Regions from separate parts of the Allobacillus sp. SKP2-8 genome, predicted to be linked through region 3. Evidence: riboswitches for the same ligand, from Rfam matches in the RefSeq annotation. Region 3 holds a riboswitch; each other region holds the start of a gene.
What was found. A riboswitch is a leader RNA that binds a small molecule or an ion and turns the genes downstream of it on or off. The one in region 3 is predicted to bind thiamine pyrophosphate.
Positions count from the first base shown of each region.

Region 1: it holds a riboswitch for thiamine pyrophosphate, as region 3 does, so the genes downstream of both, thiT (energy-coupled thiamine transporter ThiT) here and FPQ10_RS11595 (3-oxoacyl-ACP reductase) in region 3, are expected to answer to the same signal.
Region 2: it holds a riboswitch for thiamine pyrophosphate, as region 3 does, so the genes downstream of both, FPQ10_RS08205 (ABC transporter substrate-binding protein) here and FPQ10_RS11595 (3-oxoacyl-ACP reductase) in region 3, are expected to answer to the same signal.

Region 1 covers NZ_VMHF01000001.1:559,285-571,014, forward strand. Annotated here, with positions in the region: gene FPQ10_RS02845 (hypothetical protein) at 1-565, shown strand, start outside; gene FPQ10_RS02850 (glutathione peroxidase) at 728-1,204, opposite strand; gene thiT (energy-coupled thiamine transporter ThiT) at 1,366-1,935, opposite strand; TPP riboswitch at 2,019-2,124, opposite strand; gene FPQ10_RS12910 (hypothetical protein) at 2,322-2,465, shown strand; gene FPQ10_RS02860 (TIGR04104 family putative zinc finger protein) at 2,478-2,777, shown strand; gene FPQ10_RS02865 (thiol-disulfide oxidoreductase DCC family protein) at 2,796-3,197, shown strand; gene FPQ10_RS02870 (cystathionine gamma-synthase family protein) at 3,264-4,472, opposite strand; gene FPQ10_RS02875 (M24 family metallopeptidase) at 4,517-5,725, opposite strand; gene FPQ10_RS02880 (PucR family transcriptional regulator) at 5,973-7,664, opposite strand; gene FPQ10_RS02885 (CAP domain-containing protein) at 7,773-8,483, opposite strand; gene FPQ10_RS02890 (dipeptidase) at 9,085-10,461, opposite strand; gene FPQ10_RS02895 (glycerophosphodiester phosphodiesterase family protein) at 10,666-11,592, shown strand; gene FPQ10_RS02900 (YceI family protein) at 11,679-11,730, opposite strand, start outside.
Region 2 covers NZ_VMHF01000008.1:61,519-73,248, reverse strand. Annotated here, with positions in the region: gene FPQ10_RS08235 (methionine ABC transporter permease) at 1-166, opposite strand, end outside; gene FPQ10_RS08230 (methionine ABC transporter ATP-binding protein) at 156-905, opposite strand; gene FPQ10_RS08225 (YkoF family thiamine/hydroxymethylpyrimidine-binding protein) at 1,313-1,909, opposite strand; gene FPQ10_RS08220 (ABC transporter ATP-binding protein) at 1,934-2,659, opposite strand; gene FPQ10_RS08215 (ABC transporter permease) at 2,660-3,427, opposite strand; gene FPQ10_RS08210 (thiamine-binding protein) at 3,424-3,711, opposite strand; gene FPQ10_RS08205 (ABC transporter substrate-binding protein) at 3,744-4,748, opposite strand; TPP riboswitch at 4,881-4,990, opposite strand; gene FPQ10_RS08200 (2-hydroxycarboxylate transporter family protein) at 5,235-6,542, opposite strand; gene FPQ10_RS08195 (HpcH/HpaI aldolase/citrate lyase family protein) at 6,554-7,417, opposite strand; gene FPQ10_RS08190 (CaiB/BaiF CoA transferase family protein) at 7,434-8,612, opposite strand; gene FPQ10_RS08185 (GntR family transcriptional regulator) at 8,740-9,378, shown strand; gene betA (choline dehydrogenase) at 9,510-11,195, opposite strand; gene betB (betaine-aldehyde dehydrogenase) at 11,373-11,730, opposite strand, start outside.
Region 3 covers NZ_VMHF01000020.1:22,227-28,576, forward strand. Annotated here, with positions in the region: gene FPQ10_RS11575 (alpha/beta hydrolase) at 1-455, shown strand, start outside; gene thiE (thiamine phosphate synthase) at 707-1,363, opposite strand; gene thiD (bifunctional hydroxymethylpyrimidine kinase/phosphomethylpyrimidine kinase) at 1,365-2,174, opposite strand; gene thiM (hydroxyethylthiazole kinase) at 2,187-2,981, opposite strand; gene FPQ10_RS11595 (3-oxoacyl-ACP reductase) at 3,000-3,761, opposite strand; TPP riboswitch at 3,833-3,941, opposite strand; gene FPQ10_RS11600 (hypothetical protein) at 4,064-4,243, opposite strand; gene FPQ10_RS11605 (lysozyme inhibitor LprI family protein) at 4,483-5,340, opposite strand; tRNA gene FPQ10_RS11610 (tRNA-Leu) at 5,794-5,879, opposite strand; tRNA gene FPQ10_RS11615 (tRNA-Cys) at 5,927-5,997, opposite strand; tRNA gene FPQ10_RS11620 (tRNA-Gly) at 5,999-6,073, opposite strand; tRNA gene FPQ10_RS11625 (tRNA-Gln) at 6,078-6,152, opposite strand; tRNA gene FPQ10_RS11630 (tRNA-His) at 6,162-6,234, opposite strand; tRNA gene FPQ10_RS11635 (tRNA-Trp) at 6,245-6,318, opposite strand.

The sequences.
Region 1 (11,730 bases), on a different contig from region 3:
ACAAAAAGATCCTGAACATATAAAAAAGGTTAGAGAGGAAGCTACTGATTATTTAGATAAACATTTTACGGATGAAATGGAAATCGTTGACGTCATGTATGATAATGCTTCTATTTATGAACAATTCTCTTATGCAGCGATTGTACAGCCGGTCAAAGATCCAGATTTCCAATTCTTAGTTTATTCTCATCTAGAAACAGGTGAATACACGGACAGTTACGTTGCTGAAGTATGGGAAGAAGAATTAGAAGATTTCTTAATGCCTCGTTTGAAGGAAAGCTTTGGGAAGGACGTTATTAAAGAATTGTGGATGACATATCCAAAAGACGTAGGTGAGCAACTGAATATATCCCACGATGATATCCCTTCATTAAAGGGACAAGATACAGGCGTAGTTATTCGTCTCACTCTTTCCAGAGGAGAAAAGGATAACGATGAAGATGCGTTGGAACAAATCATAGACGAAATGAAAGATGAATTATCTATTAAACGCGGTCACTTTACGTTATCGTTTTCAGAGCAAGCTTTATTCTTTAAAGATAAAAATATCAACAAAGATTTTTAATATTGATCTTCCATCAAATCATTTAATCTATCGCAACAGAAACCCCAGTTGGAAAGGGTAGCTTATCCAACTGGGGTATATTTTTGGTGAATTTCGTTGATTTCTTCAAGTATGGTCAACTTGTACATAAGCCGTTTAAAACGAAAACTCATGCTACAATTCTTATAGATATTTCTTGATGTCTGCTTCGATTTTTTCTGGCTTTGTTTGAGGCGAGTATCTTTCAACGACTTTTCCTTCACGATTCACTAAAAACTTCGTGAAATTCCATTTGATTTCGCCACCAAGCATTCCTTTCTTTTCTTCCGTTAGATAGTGAAATAATGGATGTTGTTCTTTACCTTTCACATTTGTCTTCGTGTGCATCGGAAATGATACACCATAATTCGTTTGGCAAAAATTCAGGATCTCATCTTGATCTTCAAATTCTTGATTCATAAATTGATCACTTGGAAATCCAAGGATGACGAAACCTTGATCTTGATAAGTTTCATATAACTTTTGCAGGCCCTCAAATTGATTCGTAAAGCCACATTTACTTGCTGTATTAACGATTAACATCACTTGATTCGAATAGTTCTCTAAAGTTGTGGTCTCACCGCTCATTTTTTCAACGGAAAAATCATACACTGTATTCACGATTCTAAACCTCCATTGTTATGACTTCTACAGTTAATTATACGTACATGCCATCGACGAAACAAATATTCTAATCCATTTTTCTAAGAGGTTCTTATTTGAACGGTACCTATAATAGGTATAAAAAATATCCCTTTGCTGGGAAAGGGATATTCTGTCATTTAGCTTGTGCGTACTACAAGTTGTGGTCTGGATATAACGAGCATAATGATGATGATAGCAGATAAAATAAAACCTGGAATTAAATAGGTTGAATTATATACTAATGAGTAAAGCCATACGGGTTGATCTTCCGGCGCAAAATGAGCAAAGAAGATTACCCCTGCTAAATAGTGTGCGATAAACCGAATAGCCATGCCAATAAATGTCCCGAGAATAATTAACATAGACACTTTTGTATGATCATTATTACTTAGGCCTTTCCTGATGCCGCTAGCAAACACACCGGCAACCCCAAGTCCAACGAAGGCAACAATGTAATCCAATAATCCTTGTAACCAATGGACTACTGTTCCTCCAAATAATAAATCCAATACGCCAAAGATTAATCCGGAGGCAAGTCCTGCTTTTAACCCCCAACGGAATGCAATAATAAAAACCGGGATCATCGCAAATGATACCGATCCACCCTGAGGCCAAATGGTAAATTGCAATCCTGGTATCGTGTCGAGCAGAAACGCTAACGTAGTTAAGATCGCGATTTCCACTAACATCAATGTTTTATGATTCATAATAATTCCTCCCCTTCTGTTTCTCTTTTTAGACAACAAAAAAAGCAATCCTAGGGAGGCTTCATTATGGGTCACCCAGCATTGCACCATTGAAGCCACATCCCTACGCTAGTGCTAACTAACAGGTTCAAAGGGTTTAGAGCATCGCACTCAATCTCAGCCAACTCATTGGCTCCCCCTGTGGTCTTGTCGATTCACTTTTTTTGTTACTTTAATTATAACTGACAATAGATATAACTTCAAGGTGGTCTGACCAACCACGTTGCTTTCTTGGGAAAATTCAACAAACGATGTATACTTAAGATAGAGAGTATATCGTTATTCAAGATATTAATGAAAATATTTATTTTTAGTGCGCTTGATGACAATATAAAGGAGATGGGCGTATGTCTTTAAAATCAAAAATTTATAAATTCCTTCGCATTTGGAATGATGTCGATGCTGTTAGAAAAGGACGTGTAGGAAAACGGGTCGGTAGGCGTGTTGCAGGTAAAGGTTCTGGGAAATTGCTGAGGAAACTATTTAAATAGGGAGCGAATAGAATGTTTCAATGTAAACATTGTGGCTATGAATATACCTATAAAGAAGCTTTGGGGATGGCTTCCAGTACAGGTGTTGGAAAACGATGCCCACATTGTGCAAAAACAAATTATTTCACGGCAAGGAGTAGAAAAAAAGGAATGTTTTATGCATTTATCAGTGCCTTTGTCGTTTCTATTTTGGGTTTTTTTGACGTACCTCTAACAATAGCCATCCCTCTTTTATTCGCTTTTCTCATTGGTTACTACTTAGCCATGCCCTTTTTGTTTGAACTTAGCGATCATGAAGAACCCTTGTGGTGATGAATGGAGGATTGCTCAGTGAATAAATCCATTATTCTATTCGATGGCGTTTGTAACCTTTGTAACGGAGCCGTCCAATTTTTAATCAACCGGGATTCACAGGACCAATTCCGTTTTGCTTCATTACAAAGTGATTTAGGCAGAAAAGTGATGCAGCAATTAAACAATAAAAATATAGATAGCATTGTTCTTATTGAATCAGGTCGAATCTATACAACATCTACCGCAGCCCTCCGCATTGCGAAACATCTCCCTGCACCTTGGAATTATTTGTATCTGTTAAGACTTTTACCACGACCGCTTCGTGATCAAGCCTATACATGTATCGCCCACCATCGTTATCAATGGTTCGGACGTCAAGATACATGTATGCTACCAACTCCCGAAAACGAACGGAAATTCTTAATGAAATCAAATTAAAAAGCAGTTCAAGAGAGGACTCATTCCCTTCGTTGAACTGCTTTTTTCGTCAATTAATCAAACTGTCTATTCATTCACCTCTGCAGTAAGAAGCTCTTCCGGCAATGCTTGAAATGCTTGCTCTAAATCAGCTATTAGATCTTCTGGGTCTTCAATACCTGCTGAATACCTGATCAAGCCCTCCGGAATGCCCATCGCTGCACGCTCTTCTGGCGTACATTCAACATGGCTTGTTACTCGTGGAGGTCCGATAATAGTTTGCACACACCCTAGACTTGCTGCCCGTTTCGCTAACTTTAACTTCGGCAAAAATTTATTCATCGTCTCAACGCCACCTCGGACGTTAAAGCTTAGCATTCCACCAAAGCCTTTCATCTGTTTCTTTGCGATCTCATGGCCGACATGATCTTCCAAGCCAGGATAAAACACATCGGTTACCCATTCGGATGTTTTTAAATACTCTGCAACTTTCATTGCGTTTTCATTTTGTTTACGAATGCGCAAATGCAATGTTTTCATTCCGCGCAATAATAAATAAGCTGCATGAGGATTTATTGTCGCCCCATTAATTTCACGGTAGTGATAAATCTTATCGACTAATTCTTTGCTGCCTGCGACGACTCCACCCATTGCATCTGAATGTCCACCTAAATATTTCGTTGCACTATGAAGAACGATATCCGCACCGAGCTCTAATGGATTTTGATTAATAGGTGATGCGAATGTTCCATCCACGACAACCAGTGCATCGACTTCATGACCTGCTTTCGCCATGCGTTCAATATCGATGATTTTCAGTGTCGGATTTGTCGGCGATTCTAAATAAACAAGATCGCAGCCTTTCGCAATTTCCGCTTCCATCTCTTCATGATCCGCAGTTTCGCAAAACGTAATGTCTACACCCATATTTGGGAGAAATTCTGTAAAAATTTTATTTGTTCCACCATACGTATCTTTAATAGTAACGACTCGATCTCCAGGACGTAGAAATGTATATAGCGTATTTGAAATTGCTGCCATACCTGAAGCAAAAGCAGTGGCTGCCTCAGCATTTTCCAAGTCTTTTACTTTATCCTCAAATGCTTGATTTGTAGGATTTGTGTTCCGGCCATAAATATGACCCTCTCGTTGCCCAGTTGCAATTTCATACCACTCATTCATATCATCGTAACCAAAAGAAACACTATTTACGATGGGCACCTGTGTCGCACCAAAGGCTAACTGATCCTTTTCCCCTGACCATGAGGCTTTCGTTCCTGGTTTGAATGTTGTCATATAATCTCCTCCTTAATTAATATCTATATTCATTCATTGCTAACTTAACTAATAATTCCTTTTGTATCATCAGGAAAATGAAAAGGTATTTTTTGAATAAGTCCTCGTTGGTAATTCGTCAGCAGTTCAACACCGTTTTCAGTCACACGGAAGGATTCACTCGTCTCGATACCATCTTGATCGAACCATAATCCAGGTATAAAATGAAATGTCATATTTGGCTCCAAGACTGTCCGATCACCTTTACGAATACTTGCAGTATGCTCGCCCCAATCTGGCGGATAATTTAATCCAATTGAATAACCTAAACGAGATTCTTTCTCAATCCCATATTTCCGTGTTGACTCAATCCAAGCTTCTTCCAGCTCTTCAAGATAGGCTCCTGGTTTCACTTTTTGTAAAACACTCTCTATACCTTCCTGTACAATTTCATCAAGTCTCTTTAGGCGATCAGTTGGATTACCGAGAAATACCGTTCTTGCCAATGGAGTATGGTAGCGCTTATGACAACCAGCAAGTTCAATAATGACGGCATTGCCTTCCTCAAAATAATCATCGCACCAAGTTAAATGAGGTGCCGATGTCTTATCTCCTGTGGGCAGCATCGGTACGATCGATGGATAATCCCCACCAAACTCTTCTCTCCCTTTAACCAATTCATAGTAAATTGTCGCTGCTGCATCACATTCTCTTGATCCTGTGTGAATTGCGTTGATACCTGCTTGCATGGCTTGCTCTGCCAGCATCCCCGCTCGTCGCATCAACTCAATCTCTTGGTCGGATTTAATGATACGAACCCAATTCACCATAGAGGTGCAGTCTCTAAATGTTGCGTTTGGCAAATGCTCAAGTAATGTCGTATAACATTTTGCTGAAAAATAATATTGATCCATCTCTACACCAATCACGCGCTTTTCTTGTTTTAACTGAGTTAAAAGCTTTGCAATGTACTGCATTGGATGAAATTGATGTGAATTCACGAAATAATCCGGATAAGAAACAATATTTTCATCATGCATCCAGGTCGTACGTTTCGCACCATTAGCATCCATATACCGACCAATCCATATTGGTTGTGGTTCGTCGATTATAACGATTAGCATTTGATGCACATAAAAGGACCATGCATCATAACCTGTTAAATAATTCATATTCGCCGGGTCTGTCACCAACAAAACTTCTATACCTTCTTTTTCCATTTGATGTTTTGTTTTCTTTAATCTTCTCAGGTACTCTCCTACTTCGAACGTCAACACGGTCTTTTCCTCCCTTCTAAATGAAAGCGCTTTATATTTAGAATATTTAAATAATAACTCTTATTCTATTGTATTACCGCCCAGGTGGTTTTGGTAACATACAATTTGTATGAAATTTCATTCATGGACTCATACACTTTGTTTACTTGCTAAGTAGGTGTCCAAAAGAAAACCCGTACGGAGTTAAATCTACTCCGTACGGGTCAGTCATTTTTTCATATTATGTGTCCGTTGTACTCCTTACCTACGCTTCATTCCATTCTCCATTTTTTAGTTGCCATAATCGGATACTCATCTCCAATAAAAATGAATCATCAGAATCAACGAGTGTCAGACCCGTCAAACTTTCAATTCTCCGTAATCGGTATAATAATGTTTGACGATGTAAAAACAATGCCCTGGCTGTCTGACTAACGTTTCCTTTGAATGTTTGATAAGTCATGAAAGTGTGAATTAAATCTGATTGCTTTTTTCGATCGTATTCCAACAATGGACGAATGGTATCATTCACAATATTTATTAATGCATCCGTCCCTTCTATACTTAATAGTAGTCGGTTCAACTTCGTTTCCTCGAAAAACGTTCTGCCACCAAAGGTCGTTTGCTCTACATGCAGATCGAGTGCTGTTCGGGCTTCTTGATAACTTTTATAAAAAGATTGCAAACCTTGATTGTGAATACCAATACCCCATGCAAACGTAATCCCTGCCAACTGATCATGTAAGCGTCTTTCAATCATATCCAAAAAATGGCTGACAGTCTTTTGGTGACCTCCTTCATCAATTTCCAGAAAGATAACGACCTCACCTTCTTCAAACGATGACATCGTCCTTCGATTTAATTGCTGTTCTGCATACGTTATTTCTTTTTGTATATAGTAATTCAAACTATGCAAAGAAGAATGACCAGGTTGATCCTTCTCTTCACGCCAAGATGTTTCCGAAAAGCCTGTTGTAAAATCACCAACAATACAGGCATACCGTAAAGAGAGATCATAACCCAGCAAATCACCCTTTGATAAAATTTTCGCATCCATACGCTCTATTTCCTTGGCCAACTGCATCACAAAATTATCTTTCAATCGAATTTCTGTCATTTCAATGGCATTTTCCGTTAAAAAGTATAATGCACATGCCGTTAAGCCATGCTCCAACGCATGCATGACAAACCAATCTAGCTCATCCGGACTTTTAGGCATAAATAATAAATACCCTTGTTTTTTATGATTTGAAAAGATCGTCAATTCGTAGCATGTTTGGTTACCGACTGTATATTGGTTAATATGTTGGTAAAGTGGGTGGTCGCTTGATGGTACAATTGGTGATTCCATTAACTGAACCGGAAGATCATTAAACTGATTGATGGCATCGATGATTTCTTGATCAAAATCATAATTGGCCCGTACCTGCTTCTCTTCATCACTGATGGCGACAGGGATATTGATTTCTTTATATAGTATTTTCATTAATGCTTCCAACGAACTATTATTGAGCACTTGATCCATCAATTTAATTCGTAGAGCCTCTGTTTTTTCTCTTCTTTTTTCATTGTGCTCATTAATGACTTGCAAGGATTCCTGGACAATGTCGGAAAAGGTGGATTTCCAGTTCAACAACAGAAGAATAAATTGATTTTCATTAGCCAAGTCAATGATTCTTTGAGGTAAAGTCTCCGTCCAATTATCACTCGCAACCGCCAAGGCCGTCGCACCGGACTGGATGATATCGCTTACAAATTGATCACTTAAATCAGCATCTTGCCTGAAGTTCGTTGCCGATGATAAAACAAGTTCATGCTTACGGATAAAGTTCTGAACCGGTAACTCAACGATGGAAACCCATTCAACTTTTTTTGTCTCCAACAAAGATTCACCAGTTATGACGTGAACGTCTTGTAAAGAAGGAATATTCATTAATTCTGATAGCCTGAGTCCCATTTTCCTCACCCACTTTAGATTCCTTTTCTATCCTTCATTATATAAAAGGAATCTGTTGACAGTCAATTTAGAAAATTAGGACTTTATGATAGGTCAAGCTACCTGTGCTTATTTAGCAATGAATAATTGTGTCCAATAAGTCCCCATTTCTCCACCTTCTTCATAACCGACACCAATGTGGGTTACATTCTCATCTAAAATGTTCTTTCGGTGCCCCTCACTTTTCATCCAACCATTCACGACGTCTTCTGGATCAAAAAATCCTGCCGCTATATTTTCAGCCGCCACTTTGTATTCGATCTCAAATTCATCTAACATGTCAAAAGGTGAACCATATGTTGGGGATTCGTGGCTAAAATAATTGAGTTCAGCCATGTCTGCTGACTTTTCTTGAGCGACGTCCTGTAACTCCTTGTCGATTTCCAAAGCCGGCAATCCATTCACTTCTCTTTCACGATTCGTTAACTCAACAACTTCTTCCAGCAAATCGTCTAGCTGTGATGGCGTTTTAATGGAATCTCCATCTCGCTTTTCAGGTGAACCGATCCCTGGGCGTGGGTCAATTTCTGATTCAAATCCACGTCGATTCCTTTCATTCGGACGTTCACGTTCCTTTGTTCCTAATGGATAATCCGGATTCTGGATCGAATTTGGATCACCATCATTTGCCCACCGACTTGTTCGTGGTCTCTCTTGGTCACCATCTCCATCGAAACTCACCGGGTCTGGTTCAAATTGAAAATCAATACTTTCTTCTTCTTGGCCGCAACCGACACAAAAAAGAATAATTGCAAATAAAATTACCGATAACTTTTTCACTGATATACTCCCTCCTTTAGGTGACATTAGTTTTTGTGTTCGCAAAAAAAATATGCCCCTGAATTGTGTCGGGCATATTATTCGTTCGGAAGTATAATGCGTTCCTATAAGACTTTTCGGATTTATTTTTTCGTCACTCGGGGGTATAGAGCGCTTCTATAAGACTTTTCGGATTCATTTTCTCGTCGCTCGGGGGTATAGAGCGCTTCTATAAGACTTTTCGGATTTATTTTTTCGTCGCTCGGGGGTATAGAGCGCTTCTATAAGACTTTTCGGATTTATTTTTTCGTCGCTCGGGGGTATAGAGCGCTTCTATAGGGCTTTCCGGATTTATTTTTTCGTCGCTCGGGGGTATAGAGCATCCCTATAAGACTTTTCGGATTCATTTTCTGGTCGTTCGAGGGTATAGAGCACTGCTATAAGACTTTTCAGCTTTATTTTCTGGTCGCTCGGGGGTATAGAGCACTTCTATAGGACTTTTCGGATTCATTTTCTGGTCGTTCGAGGGTATAGACATATTCAGGGTTTTTGTTATCTTAAAAATTCAAAAAACCGCACAGCATAAAAATATGCCGTGCGGTCGCATTATTAGCTATACATATTAACCTTTATAATCATTCAACATATAATAATAATGGGCCAAAGTCTCCATACCTTTATCGAAATTCTCAAGGTTTAAGTGCTCATTTGGCGCATGTAAATTCTCATCTGGTAAACCAAAGCCCATTAACACAACGGGTACGTTCAAAATCTCGTCCAACTCAGCTACGATCGGAATGGATCCACCACCACGAATGTAAGCCGTCTCAGCTTGATAAACTTTCTCATAAGCCTTTGCAGCCATCTGAATAACTGGATGATCGAATGGTGTGACGTATGGTTTTCCTTTATCAAATGGCTTAATGTCAACACTAACACCTTTTGGCTTATGTTTTTCAACGTGATTGGTCAGTAACTCAACGATCTCATCTGGATCTTGATCAGGAACTAAACGGCAGGTCACTTTAGCTGTGGCTTTATTCGGTAAAACCGTTTTGATACCTTCACCTTGGAAGCCACCATAGATTCCATTGACCTCAAGCGTTGGTCGAACCGATGTCCGCTCGACATAGCTATACCCTTCTTCTCCATCTAACTCAGAAACATTCAATTCATTTTTTAATTTTTCTTCATCAAATGGTACGGATGCAAGGGCATCTCGTTCTTCTTGCGATAATTCCGGAATTCGGTCATAAAAGCCATCGACTTGGATTCGATTATTTTCATCTCGGAAGCTGTCAACAATTTTTACTAGCGCGTGAATTGGGTTGACAACACCTCCACCATATTCACCTGAGTGCAAGTCACTTTTCGCTCCTGTGACATCGATTTGAATACCGGCAAGACCTCTTAAGCCATACGTAATTGTCGGTTTACCTCTTTCAACAAGTGCGGAGTCAGATACAACAATTAAATCCGCTTCGAGCAAATCTTTTTTCTCTTGGGCAAATTTCGGTAGGTTTGGACTGCCGACTTCTTCTTCACCTTCAATCAGTACTTTAAAATTCACAGGGGATTCGTCGGATGATTTCAAGATTGCCTCCATGACTTTCAGATGCATGAATACTTGTCCTTTGTCATCTGTAGCACCACGCGCATAAATTTTATCATCACGAATGGTTGCATCAAATGGTTCAGAATCCCATAATTCTACAGGGTCGACAGGTTGAACATCATAATGGCCATACACGAGTACGGTTGGTGCGTTCTCATTGCTTATGTACTCACCATAAACAACCGGATGACCTTCAGTAGACATAATTTCAGCATGACCAAAGTCGATGTTTTCTAATTCATTCTTCACCCATTCTGCTGCTTTTTTGACATCTTCATTATGAGATGACAAAGCACTAATACTCTGGATGGATAAAAATTCTTTTAGTTCACTTAAATGTTTTTCACGATGCTTCTTTAAATATTCAATTACTTCATTTTGCATAAAAAAACCTCCTCTAATTTCTATTATAAAGAAAACTGATATAATTTACACGAGAACAGCAAAGAATTCTTTTAGTGGATAAGTTAGTACAGCTGCTTATTTCAAAAGTAGCAATTTTTCAAGTTATCATCTTTATGTTATATAACCTTCATGAAAAGGTATGAATAGAGTATAGTTTTTGATTGCTTAAAGGTGGAACAGACGATGAAACTGCAGACGAAAAATCGATTCAAGCAATTTTTCCTCATAGTAATAGGTATTGCTGTGGTTTTTATTGCATTAAATTACTTACCCGTAAAACCAATTGATCAGCACCCTTTTTTTGATAACGAACAGGATGCTCCACTCGTTATTGCACACCGTGCAGGAGATCAAATCGCACCCGGCAACACAATGACTGCGATTAAAATGTCTTCTGAAATGGGTGTCGATATGATTGAAGTCGATTTGCACATTACAAAAGATGGGCAAATTGTGCTTGCACATGACCCAACAGTAGACAGAACGACTGATGGCACAGGTTACGTTTCAGATTATACATTAGATGAATTTTTAGCATTGGATGCTGGGTTTCACTTTCAAAATACAGAAGGAGAGTATGCATTCAAAGGCATCGGTGTTTATAAACCGACGTTACGTGAAGTCTTTGATCGCTACCCGGATATGAATTACATGCTAGAAGTCAAACACACGAACCCGGCAGATGTCCATCAAGAAATCGTTGAAGAGTTATGGGCAATTATCGAAGAGTATGAGATGCATGATCAAGTGATGGTATCATCATTCAACCAGAAAATCATCAATCGATTTGATGCGTTGGCGGATGGGCAAATTGCACTTGGAACAGGACGGGAAGTCGTATTTAATTTTACGATCGCTCATAAATTCTTCTTACGTAATTTATTTCAACCGACTGGAGATGTGATCCAACTTCCACGAGCAAATAAATACTTTAATTTTTTCACAAAAGAAATGATGGAAGGGGCAAAAAGGCTTGGAATGGACATTCATTACTGGACCATCAATGACGAATTGACGATGCGGCAAATGGTTGATGCGGGTGTTGATGGAATCATCACGGACCGGCCGGATTTGTTAATTGAAATTTTGGAAGAAAAGGGATTGCGCTAACTCCCTGAGAGGACGAATAGAATAACATACAAAAACCCCAGATTGAAAAATAATTTTCCTCAATCTGGGGTTTGTTTATTCTACACTTATTTTATGATTAACTCAATTTCACCATTTACTTTAACATCTTTACCAACT
Region 2 (11,730 bases), on a different contig from region 3:
CGAGTCTGTTCTCTAGTAATTGTCCCTTACGACATAGAAATAAAAATGTTCCAATGGGTAGTCCAACTAACAATGCCGCTAATACTGAAAAACCTACCATAATAGATGATTCGACAATCGACTCCCAAATCTCAGATTGATACTCCACTAATACTTCAGGAAGGATTGGAATCACCTCCTGACTTCAGCTGTTCGACAAATGTTGCTGCCCCTTTCTTACTTTTATTTACACCTGTCGGCTCTATTTCTACTACCTCATAAATTTGACCATCTTCCATCACTGTTACTCGCTCAGAGAGGCTTCTAATGACTTCCATCTCATGACTCACAATGATGATGGTTACGTTAAGTTGCTGATTAATTTGCTTTAGTACCTCAAGTATTTCCATTGTCGTTGTTGGATCAAGTGATGATGTTGGCTCGTCACATAACAAAACGCTAGGATTATTAACAATGGCACGTGCAATAGCGACACGCTGTTTTTGTCCCCCACTAAGTTGTCTAGGATACTTATCTTTATAGGCTTCAAGACCGACGAAACGCAAGCTCTCCATCACGCGTTCTGTTCGGTTCTTTTTTGCTATTTTGGCAATTTCTAATGGCACAGCGACATTATCAAAAACCGTTTTGTTGCCGACTAAATGAAATCCTTGAAAAATCATGCCTAACGACTGGCGTATATTTCGAATCTCTTTGCCTTTTAAATGATTGATTTTTTTATTGTTAATAATGACATCGCCCTCATCAGGTTTTTCAAGTAAATTCATCATACGCAATAATGTAGATTTTCCTGCGCCACTCGAGCCAATAATACCGTGGATTTCCCCAGGTTTAATGTTTAATGATATGGATTGAATCGCTTTAAACGCGCCGTATCGTTTGGTAACATTCTGTAAACTAATCATAGAAGCCTCCAATCTTGCAGTCATGTGAAAAGTTCGATCGGTATATTACAATCTCTTTCAAGTTGTTATATATTTAAATTCTATAATGAGTGTAATAGTTACTACATGTCTAATCAATGGTTAAGCTTCTGTTATAGTAAATGTAGGATTAGAACGGGCAACTGTGCACTTTGGTTTAGCCAGTACACGACTCGGCCGCGGAATGAAATTACTTCATCCTCTAGCCCCAATTCACTGATTTAGGATTACGCTTAATTCCGTCATTTAAATTTCTTCAATTATATATATAATCATTCTAAGTAAATAAAAAAACCAAGCCGGCAAGTAGAAGCCGAACGTTCTTCTACTTACACAGTTTAGATTACACTATCTCGTGGTCTCTGGTCTCTTTTCTAATTACGATGAGCTTACACTTTATCTGTATGCGACGGACTATTCGCTGAAATAGAAACGGTCATGACGGTATGACTAGATCCACCTTCAACCGTCGCATTAAATACCTTTTCCAAGCCATTGAATACTTGGATTGCTTCACCTTCTAGGCGCGTTGCTACAGGGGCAGAAGAAACAGTAACAAACGTTTTCATTGCTTCGATTTGTTGAAAAATAAGGTCCATGTAATCTCCGCCACCTAAAGGGTAGAGGGAGAACTTCGCTGCAACGTACTGTTTTGTATCTTCTACTTTTTCTTTGTTCAGCGGGATTTCATCAACCTCAAGGTTAGTGTTTTCACCGGGATCTCCTGGGCATCCACACATATAAGTTGCTTGGAATGCAACATGTTTCCCGGTCTTTGCCGCATGTATAAATAACGCTTTTGTTACGTCGAAAACATGAGTGGACATCCCGCGTACACTTGTTGAAACATCATCCGTTTCCAACCAGACGTTTGATGTATCGACTTCATCTAACGCGCCGAGAATGATGTCCTTAAAATCATCACTCATCGGGTGAATGGAAAAACTCGCGCTAACGGTTTGATTACTACAAGATTGATTTTGCATCATCATTCCTCCTCATTGATCTGTTTAATATTGAATGACATCCATAATCTTTCTTTTCCACTGAAGAAATTCTTCTGAAAGCAATAATTCTTCATCTCGTGGTCTCTTGAATGGGACTTCAATGACTTCTTTAATTTCTGCAGGGTTGACGGATAGGATAATAATTTTATCCGACAGAAATAATGCCTCGTCAATATTATGGGTAATAAAGAGAATCGATTGTTCGTCATCCTCCCAAATGGATAAAAGCCACTTTTGCATATCGGTTCTTGTAAACTCATCAAGAGCCGAGAACGGTTCATCGAGCAGCATCAATGATTGTGGACTTAACAAAGCACGGATGAAAGCGACCCGTTGTTTCATGCCACCAGATAACTCATGAGGATAGGCATGAATCACATCACCGAGTCCTGCTCTTTTTAACATCGCTTCAGCTCGTTCGTAATCTTTCTTTCCTTGTAGTTCCTGGCCGACTAACACGTTTTCTATAATCGTTCGCCATGGAAATAAGGAGGCTTGCTGTGGCATATAACTAATGAAGCCACGTTTATTGGTTATATTTTCTCCACTTAAATAGATCTCACCAGCATCTGGTTCAAGAAGGCCTCCAATCAGACTAAACATCGTACTTTTTCCACTTCCAGAGGGACCGATTACTGAAACAAACTCTCCATTCGCTACGTGAAGTGAAATTTCCTGAAGAACTTGTTTTTGTCCAAATGACTTACTCACATGACGTAATTCCAACATCTAATTGCTTTCCCCCTTCTTCTGCCAGCGAATGAAAAACTTCTCCAATAATAGAATCAGTCCATAAAAGGCTAAGCTGATGATCATTGCAACGATAATGGCTACAAATACGCGTGATGTTCGATAGGAAGAAGCGGCAAGTGTCATAAATACCCCAATACCTTTTTGTGCACCCAACCATTCGGATACGACAGCTGCCATGACGCTGTATGTTCCTGCGATTTTTAGTCCTGAAAAAATCGACGGAATGGCATGTGGCAATTCCAATTTCCAGAATAACTGCGCTTTATTCGCGCCCATCATTTTCATATAGTGGACTAACTCCCGGTTCGTTTGTGTAAATCCACCTAAGGCGGAAACGGCAATCGGAAAGAAACAGGCTAATGTAATGATGATTAACTTAGGTAGCGCATTGAATCCGAACCAGATCACAAGTAATGGGGCGAGAACGATAATCGGCATATTTTGAGAGATAATGATAAAGGGAAAAAACGTTTCTCGGACTCTCGGCATGAGATGTAATATCGTTGCTACCCCTAAACCAACTGTCGTCCCGATGAGAAAGCCTGAAACAGATAATGTTACAGTTGATTGTAGATGAGGCAAAAAGGTTGGAATAACGCTTTTCGCCTCCATCACAATATCGGAAGGAGCAGGGAGTAGCCATTCCTCAATGGAAAAAAGTCGTGTTGCTACTTCCCATAGCCCGATAAATAATAAGATGGCAAGGATTGGTCTCCATATTTGTTTCAGTAAACTCGTTTTCATTCGTATTTCTCCACGAGCTCATCCATTGTGATTCCTTCTGGTCGATAAGCAATTTTAACTTGGGAGATGACACTTGGAGCACCTAATGCTGACATTTTCTCATTCATTTTCTGTACAATTTGTAGTAGCTCCGACAATTCGCCTTCCATCGTTGTTTCCAATGGGTGTACGCTGTATTTCACATTGGTTGCCTCGATTACGGCAATTGCTTCTTCCACAAATGAATATACATCTTGATCGTCGACCTTAGGGATTATTTGAATACTTAACAAGGCATTTGCCATAAAAACACTCCTAGTTTCTGTAATCTATGAACCTACTTCTCTGGTAAAAACTCATTCGTAAATGCTTGATCAATATCTACTGCTTCATCGATAATGTCATTTTCTAATAAAAAGTCAGCAAATTTCTGCCATCTTTCTTGTTCTTGGATACCAAACTGTTCGGCATCATCTTTGTACCGAGGTGATAGCCATTCCTGACTGCGTTTCACCAGTTCCGGGTCAAGATCAGGTACTTCATCAATTAATACTTGTGCAGCTTCTTCTGGTTGCTCAATCGCAAACTCATACCCTTTCACAGCTGCATGTGTAAAAGCTTCTACCAACTCTGGATCTTCGGAGATCATCTTTTCATTAGTAGCAAGGATCGGTGTGTAGAAATCAAGTTTGTCGGAAAAGTCAGCGAGATAAACCATGTTTAAATCTACACCTCTTAGTTCTGCTTCAATTCCCGTCCAACCATAATAGACAAGTGAAAAGTCGACATCGCGTTCAACAGCAACGAAAAAGTCAGAGTCCCCCGTTGTAATGAAATCAACTTCTTCTACATCGGCATTATCATTTTTCATGATTGTTGTCATCATCGCTCTCTCAAGGTCAGAACCGTATGCTCCAAACTTTTTCCCTTCAAAATCTTTTGGCGAAGTAATCCCTTTTTCTACAGGGGAAGCATAACCGGCTGTATTATGCTGCATCACTGCTGTAATGGAGACGAGTGGAAGACCTTCCGAGCGCGCCTGTGTAAGGCCTTCTTGGTAACTAACCCCAAAGTCCGCTTTCCCGGCGGCTAGCAGCTGATTCACGCCAACTTCGCCAGGTAGTAAAATTTCAACATCTAGGCCTTGTTCTTCGAAATAGCCCTTTTCTTTTGCGACATAAATTCCTGTGTGGTTCGTATTCGGTGTCCAATCGAGTGCGAATTTTACAGGTGTTAGGTCAGCATTGCCTTCTTCGTCACTTCCATTACTTTCATCGTTTTGGCCACAAGCTGCTAAAAAAGCGATTCCTACAAACAAAATGATGCTCATCCATTTTTTCACGTAAATACCCCCATTTGTTTTCGTTATATGAGAAGGGTCCCTTTTAGAATAATCAGCATGCTCACACAAAATAAAAAGTGCGCTAAAGGGTGGTCCTTTAGCGCACAGGAATATATCTCATTTATGTGTAAATGATTCTAATGAAATGTTCCCTCCGCTGGTACCAACCAGATCAGGTTCAAAGGGTTAGTATTTCAAGAATACAATCTCAGCTAGCATCACTAGCTCCCCTACATATAACGTATGAAGTTTTTAAATTGCGTTACAATCCACAGTATGCCATAGGTAGAATGCGCTTGCAAATAAATATTTTGAAGAGAGGGAATTCGGGGAAATAATGACTTAGATTACTAGAGTTCTGAATCTGGGGCGTGAACGCCATGACGGTAATAATTTTTGTTTCAGAGATAAGTGAAGTAGACGAATGAATTCAGGAAGAAGCAATACATAAGCGGCTATCATCAGATGATAGCCGCTACTTATATTCTATAACAACGGTACAATTAGTCCTGCAATCAACAAAATGAGTGCTCCGCCAAGACGAGAGGCAATTTGAGCGAAAGGCATTAATTCCATTCGTTTGGAAGCTGATAGCACAGCGACATCGCCTGTTCCTCCCATATTAGCCATACATAAACCTGCAGTTATAGATGCTTCGATTGGATGGAAACCGACTAGTTTACCGAGTATACCAGCTCCAAGGGCTGCTCCAAACACCACGCTAAATACAAGTAAGATGTATTCTAGAGTTAAGGCATTAATCACAGCATTCAAGTCAGTATAAGCGACTCCAATACCAATTAGGAGTGCAAGTGTCCAGTTTTTTGCAACAAACTGATACCATTGGTTTGCCCCGGACTCGATAATCGGTGGTAACCAACCAGCGAGCTTGAATACGGCAACTGAAATGATCATTAGTGCATATGGGTGAAGTGGAATGAAGTTACCAAGCATTTGACCGATGATATAAAACGTTAAAGCTGCTAAGACTCCAATTCCCATTTCTCCAATGTTATACGTTATCTTTTTATTCTCTACATCAAATCCAGCCATTAATTGTCCGTTTCCTGTTAATGAAGGGAATTTATTACCTAACATATTTAATAATCCAGCGAAAATAATAGCTATGACGTTTCCTAGTGCTAATGCAGGCACCAATATCGAGATATAATAAGAAGGGTCATTACCCAAGATTTCTGAGTAAACCTGGGACATAGGGATTGCACCTGCTCCCATACCTCCACCCATGATAGGCATTGCAATTACTAAGATTGCATCTTTAAAACCGAAACCAATTACTAATCCAACAAATCCTGCTAAAATTATGGACCCTGCTACGGCTGCAAGAAGAGGTAGGGCAAACTTTACACCAGCATTTTTCAATGTTTCAGAGTTCATTCCTAGTATACTTCCTGTTATTAGTGCAGCGATATAAAAGTTTAGAAAGCCTCCTGATTTCATAAAGTCAGTAATAAGTGTAACCGTCTGATCAGGGATCAGATTAGCATATACCATAAAAGCGGAACCGAAAATTGCTAGGATTGCACCGCCACCTAGATAGCTCCTTAAGATTGGAGTATGATCACCAATCCAGCCAAACAACTCACCTAATACCATCATGATGAGTAAACCACCTATAATTCCTGTAGGTAAATTATCAGTATACATAGCCACTAATGCCAAAGCAGTTATAACTGCAAACCATACAATGGGAATGTTAAAAATACTTACTCGACTTCTAGTTGGATTTGTGTTCATTTTAAATTGATCATTTTTCTGAGCTGGTTGCGCCATATTTTATCCCCCTAGTTTTTTGATTTAATTAGTTCATATTCATTAAGAATCCTCTCAGCTTTCTCAATAATCGGCTTATCTATCATCTTTCCATCTAATTGAAAGGCCCCTTTTTCTTTAAGAGCCTGGGATACCAATTGTTGTGCAAATTCAAATTCTTCTTTTGAAGGAGAAAACACAGCGTTAGCACCTTTAATTTGGGATGGGTGGATTAATAATTTTCCTGCAAAACCTAACGCTTTAACATATATACAATTTTCAATGAACCCATCATTGTCTTTGAAGTTCGTATAAACAGTATCAATTGGCTGTTTTATATTTGCACAACGAGAAGCAATAACCATTTTTGATCGTGCATATAGTAATTCCATTTCTCCGTCTGTAATTTGAGCGCCGATATCGGTGGTAAAATCAACACCACCGAAAGCTAACATCATAACCCGTTGGTGACTAGATGCAATTTCTATAGAGTTATGCACTCCTAGAGCACTCTCAATCAGAGGAATAATCGATAATTTTGATTGTCTACTTCCTTGATTTTCAATTGTTTCAAGATGTTCTGCAAGCTCTTCAATATTACGTCTTGATGAGGACTTTGGAAGCATTACACCTTGTAATGACACCGCATTGCTTATTTCCAGGATTAATTGCATGTCTACTTGGAATTCACTTGTTTCTATACTGTTGACGCGAATAAATACAGGTTTTTCCCAGTCGCCAATATATTTCCTAATCAAATCTCTCCCGATATGCTTCTCATCAACTCTAACTGCATCTTCTAAGTCTATAATTATTAAATCCGCCTGTAATTCATTTATTTTCCTGAGCATCTTTTCTTTATCTGCCGGTACAAATAACAAAGATCTATTTAACATAATTAATCAGCCCTTTTTATATAACTTGAGAGTCTTTTAATTGTTTTATTGTATCTTGATCCATACCTAGTTCTGTTAATATTTGATTTGTGTGCTCACCTATTTCTGGAATAGGAGATACTTTGATGTCTTCTTTACTATTTGCGGCTGGTGGGAGGAGTGATTTAATCCTTCCTACTGGTGTCTCAACATCTATCCATCTCTTTCTTTCACGAAGTTGAGTATGGTTAGCAAATTGCTTAATGTTTTTTAATTGAGCATTAGCAATTTTATTTTCTTCTAGTTCATTCATAACTTCATGCAGACTTTTAGTGTTTAAAACATCTTCTATTTCACGTTGCAAACTTTCTTTGTTCTCAACTCTTTTCGAATTGTTACAATAACGAGAATCTACAGCCAGGTCAGGGTTATGTAAAATATTTTCACAGAAATTTACCCATTCTCTTTCATTTTGGATGGCAAAGAAAATAGTCTCTTCCCCAGCGGTTTGAAAAGGCCCATAAGGATAAATAGTTGCATGATGAGAGCCTGTACGTTTTGGTTCCTTATCTCCATAAAGCGAGTAATACATTGGGAATCCCATCCACTCACCTAATGCTTCTAACATGGATATATCCAGTACTTCTCCTTTACCGGTTCTAGCTCTCTTGATAATGCTACTTAAGATACCACTATATGCATACATGCCAGCTGCAATATCTGCTACTGAAATTCCTGCTTTAGAAGGTGTTTCTTCAGTTCCCGTGATCGATAAGAAACCAGCCTCACATTGAATGAGCAAATCATAGGCTTTCTTGTTGACGTAAGAGCCATTAGAACCATAGCCAGAAATATTACAAATAATTAACTTGTCATTAATTTTATGAAGTTCTTCATTACTAAAACCTAAACGATTCATCGCCCCTGGAGCTAGGTTTTGAAGCACTACGTCTGCGTCTTTTAGTAAATCTTTAAATATTGATTTACCTGAATCCGCTTTCATATTTAATGTAAGAGATTCTTTGGATCTATTAATCCACACAAAGTGACTAGACATTCCTTTTACAGTTTGATCATAGTTTCTCGCGAAATCACCAGTTTCAGGTCTTTCAATCTTTATAACACGAGCCCCTAAATCAGCGAGTTGCCTGGAGGCAAATGGCGCTGCAACGGCTTGTTCTAATGAAATGATTTTTATACCTTCTAAGGGTAACATTTTAATCCTCCAATTGTATTTTGTATAATGTATTTTGTATCCAAATAATAAAATAATTATATTTGTTAATTTTTAAATTGTCAAAGAGTTATAATGAATATATCAATACAAAATGAGGAAGATAATTATGAAAAAAATAAAAAAGTTATCAACGACGGATCAAGTTCTTCATTCTCTAAGAAGCTCGGTTTATAATGGGAAATTACAGAAGGGACAAGAGATTACGCAAGAAGGTATTGCGAATTTATTAGGAGTTTCGCGAATGCCAGTTAGGGAAGCTTTTCAAGTATTAGACAGAGAAGGGCTTATCAATATTCAGAGTAATCGCAGAGTTGTAGTAATTGGCTTGAGAAAAGAAGATATTGAAGTTCACTATGAAATTCGTGCATTCCTAGAAGGGATGGCTGCAGAACGAGCTTGTGATTCCCCAGAACATTTTGATGAACTTCAACAAATTCATAATAGAATTAAACATTCTGAAGGTAATAGTTATGTAGAATTAAATGAAGCCTTTCATTCGTTTATATGGAAAGCTTCGAAGAGTGCACGGCTATTTTCATTACTCTCAGATTTATGGAATGGATTACAGCCACAATTCCCGGATTTTGTGGATTTCCAAGTGGAAAAATCAATTAAAGAACATGAACAAATTGTACAGGCAATTATAAACCAAAATAAACAAGCCGCTCGCGAACATGCTCAAAATCACGTATTGAGAACAAAAGAAGATTTCTTATCTAATATTAATTCAAATCCGCAAAATTAAATAAAAGAAACTAGAATATATTAATAATATTGCTTTTAGCTACACTAAATCTAAAGCTCATTTCTTTCCCTGCAAAAATAAAAGAGACCGTTCTCAACAAGAGCGGTCTCTTTCCTATTTCATGATTATTTTTACGCCTTAACTGCCCCTGCATCTGGGGCATGAACGCCATGAACATAATAATCTTTATATTCTGGTTCCAACGGTTCATTACCGAGGATAATATCAGCTGCTTTTTCAGCTAACATCAATACTGGAGCGTGGATATTTCCGTTCGTTGTGCGTGGCATGGCGGATGCGTCCACGACACGGATATTTTCTAACCCATGCACTTTCATTGTTTCTGGGTCTACTACTGCCATCGGGTCAGAAGCAGGGCCCATTTTAGCTGTGCATGATGGGTGGAGTGCTGTTTCTCCGTCTTTCTTAACCCACTCGATAATTTCTTCATCTGTTTGGACAGAAGGCCCTGGAGAAATTTCACCAGAACTATATCCTTGTATCGCTGGCTGAGAAAGAATGTCTCGTGCAACACGGATGGCTTCGACCCATTCGCGACGATCTTCTTCGGTAGATAAATAATTACAGACGATGCTTGGATACTCAAATGGATCATTGGAACGAATCTTCAATCTTCCTCTTGAGTTGGAATACATCGGTCCAACGTGAACTTGGAAACCGTGCTTTGTATCTGCTTTTTGTCCATCATACCGTACAGCTAGCGGCAAGAAGTGGAACATTAAGTTCGGATAGTCAACTTCATCATTCGAACGGACAAATCCGCCACCTTCGAAATGGTTGGATGCTGCTGGTCCGGTACGACCAAGTAACCATTGCAAGCCAATCCAAGGCATTTTCAGTTTGTTTAAGCTCGGTTGCATGGAAACGGGCTCAGGAGTAGCGTGCTGAATATATACTTCTAAGTGATCTTCCAGATTTTCTCCAACCCCTGGCAAGTGATGAATCGGTTCAACGCCAACGGAACGCAAATGTTCGGCATCTCCTACACCAGCCAACTGTAATAACTGCGGCGTATTGAATGCACCGCCAGAAAGAATGACTTCTCCTGCGTTGACGTGATGGATTTTTCCATTCTTTTTGTATGTTAATCCTTCTGCTTTCTTACCGTTGAAATTAATGCTTGTCACAAAAGCACGTGTCTCAATTGTAAGGTTTTTGCGATGCATCACTGGGCGTAAATAAGCACGTGACGCCGATACACGTCTACCGTTATGCACTTGGCTGTCGAACGGTCCAAAGCCTTCTTGGCGAAATCCATTGACGTCAGGTGTTCTTGCATAACCCGCTTGAACGCCAGCTTCAAAGAATGCTTGGAATAACGGATTAGTTGCAGGGCCACGTTTTAATTTGATCGGACCATCAAGCCCGCGGTATTCATCGGAAGAATCGGCTCCAAAAGCTTTTTCTAACCGTTTGAAGTACGGAAGGACATGGGCAAAATCCCATTTTTCCATCCCTGGTTCTGAAGCCCACTTCTCATAGTCTAATGGGTTACCTCGTTGATAGATCATCCCGTTGATTGAACTTGATCCACCAAGTACTTTCCCCCTAGCATGAGCGACACGGCGCCCGTCCATATACGGCTCAGGGTCTGTTGAATAGATCCAGTCATAAAAGCGATTGCCGGATGGGAACATTAACGCGGCAGGCATTTGAATAAATAAATCCCAAAAGTAATCACTTCGTCCTGCTTCTAAAATAAGAACACTGTTATTTTTATCTGCGCTGAGGCGGTTACCGAGTACAGAACCTGCACTCCCACCGCCGACAATTACGTAATCATATGTTTGTGTCATGTCATTTACCCCCTTGAAGATTGTTTTATAGAATCTAAAAACTTATCCTCATTGATATTTTATTTAGTTTGTTTTATTTATTAAATAAAAATTTAACAAAATGTGCAAAAGGAAGGCACCATGAGCAATCATGGTACAGCTACCTTTTTAAGAATCTATCAGTACGCCATCGACTTCTTACTTAAACCATTTAATCGGTTTCGGTTGTTTATTGCGGAAAATGTGTTTTAACTCTGTATATTCTTCCATGCCTTCACGTCCAAGTTCACGGCCAATACCTGATTGTTTATAACCGCCCCAAGGTGCTTGCGCAAAGTAAGGGTGGAAGTCATTGATCCAAACTGTTCCCATGCGTAAACGGGCAGCAACAAATTCTGCTTTACTCAAGTCTTGTGTCCAAACGGCACCAGCCAATCCGTAAATCGTATCGTTAGCAAGTTGGACGGCTTCCTCTTTCGTTTGGAATGTTTCGACGGTGAGTACTGGGCCGAACACTTCTTCTTGAACAATGCGCATGTCGCTTGTGCAGTTTGTG
Region 3 (6,350 bases):
TGAACAGATTCTTCAAACGTCATGGTGAAGGCAAGTATGATTGGGAAGATCTGAAATTCCGTGGAACTGAGCTTTATGACTTCATCGTAGAAAAATCCAAAGAGCATGATTTCAAATTGGAAGATGTCATTTTTGTCGGATTCTCAAACGGATCCAACATCGCGATCCAATTGATGTTAGAGTATCCAGAAACGTTCAAAAGAGCTGCATTATTCGCTCCGTTATATCCAGCAGATGTTGAAAAGACACAAGACTTCAGCGATATGGACGTCTTCTTATCCCTTGGAAAAGGTGACCCGATTGTACCGGAATCCGAAAGCGAACGCGTCATCAATCTATTTAAAGATCGAGGTGCTGACGTCACGACAGCTTGGGTGAACGGACATAATTTAACACAGGAAGTCGCTTTGGAGGCAAGAAACTGGTTGAATGAATCAATTAAAAATGATGCTTAAGTATGTAGGAAATATGGGACATTGAAGTACAGTGAAAGAAAAGGATTGCTTCGTCAAAATATCGACGAAGCAATTTTTTTATCATTCATTCAAGAAGATGTTTTACTTTTTTCAAGTTGCTTAATCCAAAACTGCACAGTAATTATATCGATTTTTTCCTCAATCTTTTCAAGTACCTTTTGCCTTTCTTTTCCACTCAACATTACATCTCTTTCAAAATTTTCTCGGGAATGGACGCATGTCACACCCCATTACTTATTATTAGCACGAAGAAAGCTTTCGGCTGCCTCTTCCACATTGGGTGAAGAAGCAATAGCAGAGATTACGGCGACTCCATCCGCGCCTGCTTGAATTACTTGCTCAGCATTCTCAGGTGTAATGCCACCGATCCCTACAATCGGTACAGTGATTCCGTGATCTCTGAAGCGTTCTATAATCTCTGTCCCTGCGACTATTTCAGCATCGTCTTTAGAACTCGTCGGATAAATTGGACCTAAACCTAAATAATCCGCCCCATCTTTGATCGCTTGCTCCGCTTCTTCAATCGTGTGCGTGGAAACGCCTAAAATCTTATTGCTAAACTTTTCTCTTACTATACCCGCTTCCAAATCGTTTTGGCCAACATGAACGCCGTCAGCATCTAACTCGATTGCTAAATCGAGATCGTCATTTACGATAAAGGGAATATGGTTTTCCTGACATACTCTTTGCAAGCGCTCTGCCAATCTCAGTTTCTCGTTTCCAGTTAGAGCTTTTTCTCCTTTTTCTCGAAATTGAAATAGCGTAATCCCCCCTGCAATTGCTTCTTCAAGCACGTTAACCGGGTCCCTGCCATTACAGTTAGGGCTCCCCATAATAAAGTAAACAGGAAGTAATTCTTTGATTTGTTCTGTTTTTTTGTCTACCATATCAGAAACTTTTTACACCCCTTTTTTTATACGCCCAATGATTAGTAGGCCCATGTCCTTCGCCTATCCCTAATTCCGTTTCGATTGCTGCACGGGTAAAATCTTTTGCTGTTAGGACTGCTTGCTTTATTTCAACGCCTTTTGCTAGTTCGGCTGTAATCGCAGCAGAAAACGTACAGCCTGTTCCATGTGTATGACGGGTGTCTATTCTTGGAGAAGTCATTTCAACGAATGTTTCACCATCAAAAAATAAGTCAACAACGTCATCTTCACTTCCATGACCGCCTTTCATTACAACCGACGTAGCGCCCATTCGAACGATATCTTGAGCGGCTCTCTTTCGGTCATCCATGGTTTTTATTTTTCTATCGGTGATTATTTCCGCTTCAGGAATATTAGGTGTTATGACCGTTGATAGTGGAATTAGTGTATCGATCAATGCGTTAACAGCTTCATCTTGCAAAAGCTTTGCCCCACCTTTAGCAATCATAACTGGATCAATGACAACATTGTCCCATTGGTAATGATGAATTCGCTCACTAACAGCCTCTATGATCTCACCCGAAAATAACATGCCCGTTTTCAATGCGTTCGTTCCCATGTCCTTACCGATTGCATCAATCTGCTCAACAATCCCATTTAAAGGTATCGGATAAACCCCATGAACGCCTAACGTATTCTGAGCTGTTACTGCAGTTATAATGGACATTCCATAAGCGTCTAACTCTTGAAAAGTTTTAAGATCTGCTTGAATCCCCGCTCCGCCACCACTATCTGACCCAGCAATCGTTAATGCTTTTGCGATAACCATAGTTCGGCTCCTTTATTTCGTAGTTCTTTCGATTTTACTAAGAACTTCATCGTCTTTTGTTACTTTCGAAAGTTGATTCAAAAATTCAATTTGAAAACTTCCTGGCCCCCTGTCTCCAACCAACTTTGCCGCTTTCTCTGCAGCAATACCATAAAAGGAAACAGCCGATGTAGCCGCTTCAAGAATATTGTTATTTACAGCAGCAAATGCACCAATCACTGAAGATAATAAACAACCACTTCCTGTCACTTTTATCAGTAAGGGATCACCATTTGTGACGAGATTTGTACCTTTATTATTTGAAATGACATCTACTTCACCCGTAATCACTACTGTACTGTTAAAGAGTTCTGAAGCTCTCTTAGCCAATTGTGTGACGTCTCCATCTCCCGAACGAGCATCAACACCTTTGATTTCCCATTGCTCACCCGTTAAATGAGCAATCTCAGCTGCGTTTCCTCTTAAAACTGTAACGTTTACATCATTTAAAATCTGCTTTGCTTTTGCAGTGCGGAAACTTGTTGCGCCTGCCCCCACAGGGTCTAAAATGACAGGATGATCTTTTTCGTTTGCCGCTTTGCCAGCTTCGATCATGGCATCAACTGTGTCTGTCGTTAACGTCCCTATATTTAGGACGACTGCTCCTGCAATCGAAGCCATTTCTGCAACCTCTTCAATCGCATTCGCCATGACCGGTGATGCGCCAACAGCTAACAATCCATTCGCCGTAAAATTTGTCACCACTTGATTCGTTATATTATGAACTAACGGGGTCTGTTCTTGTACGACCTTTAAATTCTTATACATGCTCGATTCCCTCCTGTTTTAATCCATCACTAGTCCGCCGTCTACGACGAGGTTTTGTCCAGTAATTGCTCGTGCCCAAGGCGAAGCGAAAAATAAAGCCGCATCAGCTAATTCCTCAGGCCTAGTTGCTTTTTGTAAAGGTGTGGTTGACTCAATAATTCCAAACACTTCCTCTGTGGTTACACTACTTGCATCCGTTTCTTTTAATAACCCGCCAGAGACCATATTGACAGTAATACCGTATTGACCTAATTCCTTCGCCATATTACGCGTAAATCCAATCATTGCCGCTTTACCCGTTGTATATTCGTGGTACGCAACGACTGGGTTTTGGACGAGATTCGTTCCAATGTTAATCACCCGACCAAACTGTTGCTCCTTCATGTCGCTTAAGCATGCTTGTATCGTGTTTAAAGATGCTTTAATGCTTCCTTCGAACTGTGTATTGAAACCATCCCAGTCGAGGGCAAATGCATTCTTTTGAGCGACTGGGTCAAAACGAAAATCTACCAATGCGTTATTCACAATCGTCGTAATCGGTGTACCAAAGTGTTCTACAGCCTTTTTGACCATTTCATCAACTTGTTCTGTATCACGGACATCTGCCTGTAGTGCAATAGCTTTTTCCCCCAACGTTGTTGATAGCTCCTCAGCTTTTTCTTTACTTTTAAAATAATTCACAACAACATTTGCACCTTGTTCAGCGAAAGTAGTGGCTAATTTAGCACCCACCCCTCTACTTGCTCCAGTAATTAATACAGTTTGTTTGTTTAGCTCCATAATATTTACCTCCATATTTATGTATTAATAGGGAAAATAAAAAACCAGATCACAAGGACCTGGTTTGGTAGTTAACATTTAAACTACTTCCCTACGCTGGCATGATCCAGATCAGGTCCTGAGGGTCAAAAAGTTTATCTTTTTTCTCAGCTTGAAACACAAGCTCCCCTAGTAGAAACAATTCATTTATTATTCTATTACTTTTCATTCTACACTTAACATTTAATATATTCAACTATTTGAATAGAATGATTACTACTGAATGAACAAATCTCTTCCAAATGAATTGAGTTATTGGTCGGTCAGTCTTTCTCTTCTTTCATCGCTTCCACTACGCGATCTTTTGGATCCCAGCAATTAAATTGGTACGTTGGTTTCGTATCAAAACCTAGTCTTTTACAATAAACTCGCCTACTCCCATCTTCAAATCGATCTATCCGAAAATGTTTACATGTGGCACAACAATGATAGCGATTGGTCATTCCGGACACCTCCATTTTTACTCATTGTATAGTGGCATATATGAATATCGATAAAAAGGTCTTTCTTTACAGCTTATGATATTCGTAATTAGTTAGATACTTGTATATATTACTGAAGCGACCAAGACAAATTTTGTTAAAAAGAGAATCCCAACCGGGTAACCGATTACCCTAATTTATTTAAGGCTTCATATACTCCATACATAACCTCTGAGCCGGTTTTACTTTGTCACCAATGATTAATTCATATAATCTAATACTAACTCAAAGCATCTTTCTTTTGTAAGTGTTGCTTGCGTAGCCACATGCTGCAACGATTCCATTGAACCACCTTCATATGTTAGTGATTCTTCTTTAGCGGTTTCATCTCTGTATTCTATCCATTCTCGTTGTTCATTTCTTAATTGGTCCGCCTGTTCTTTACTAAGTTTTTCCCTCAATACGCCGTAAATTTCATTTAGCTCTTTATCCCAAACTTCATATCTAAACACTTGTTCTTTCTCCATGTCTAATGTTGTCATAGCGTCGGAATTCTTTCGTAAAGTTTCCATCTCTTTTTCAACATCACGAAGTCTACTTAGATATTTCTCTTTATCATCCGTAGATTGGTCGCTTACATTTGTATTAGAACTTAATTGATAGAGTTCATACGTACCGTCTTGATACACTTTATAATAACCTAAGTTCCCTGTCTTCCCAGATACACGCAACGATATGTCGACCAATTGAACCGTATAATATGTACCCTTTTCATCTTCTTCGATTTCACCATTTGTACCAAACGAAATATTATCATCTTTTCCCTCTAGTAATTGTTGCTTCAGGAATTTGATCGCTTCTTCCCCACTACCAATTTGAATAGGTTCATTGGTTTCCGATAGGACTTTTACTTCTTTACTTTCTTTTTCAGCAGAATCAGATTCGTTTGATTCAACATCATCCATCGAACTATTAGATTCAATTGCACTTACAGTTAAATCATTCACTTCTTTCTTACTATTAACTGTCGTAATTTCTTCATCAGTTGATCCACATGCAGCTAATATAATAATCATTGAAATAAATACTGTCATTGAAAACTTTATTCGATTTTTCATAAAAGAATCCTCCTGATGGTTAACGGTTCCGTCTGTTATTCGGGACAAACGATTTAGAAGCTTTAAAATACCGTTATTTGGTTTTCCCCTCTTACTTACTAGTAATTCGACAATATCCAATAAATTTCCTTTATTTATAACATTGTTCGATTTAACTAAAAAATTAATCAGCGATAATGCTATCCTGCACGCGGTTAAGAAGGTGTAGAGATGTTAGAAGCTGAAAAGGATGTTATTACTAACTGTTATCAAGATTATAAAACATATAATATACTGGCTCAAGGTAGGTTCTTTTGGTCTAGTTTGATAAATTTTTCAGTTTTCAATGTGTAGCATTTGTGTAGCATAGGTTAAAACTTAGTCTTTCTGACGACATTCAAACACAAAAAAACCGTTAAAACATTGATAGAACAACATTTTAACGGTTTTAATTCTAAGTCACTTGACTTGGTATACCAGTGGTCGGGATCGAACCGACACTCCCGATGAAGGGAACGGGATTTTGAGTCCCGCGCGTCTGCCAATTCCGCCACACTGGCATGTAATAAAACGGCAGCAATCAATATTCATAACGATTGTAACAGAGAGGCGGCAACCGGATTTGAACCGGTGATAAAGGTTTTGCAGACCTCTGCCTTACCACTTGGCTATGCCGCCATGGAGCGGAAGACGGGATTCGAACCCGCGACCCCCACCTTGGCAAGGTGGTGTTCTACCACTGAACTACTTCCGCAAAATGGCTGGGCTACCAGGATTCGAACCTGGGAATGACGAGACCAAAACCCGTTGCCTTACCGCTTGGCTATAGCCCAAAGATTGAGGGCGACCGGTGGGAATCGAACCCACGAATGCCGGAGCCACAATCCGGTGCGTTAACCACTTCGCCACGACCGCCATATTAAAATGGCAGGGGTAGTAGGAATCGAACCCACATCAAAGGTTTTGGAGACCTTCGTTTTACCATTAAACTATACCCCTATTTATAATAATGGTGGAGGGGGAGAGATTCG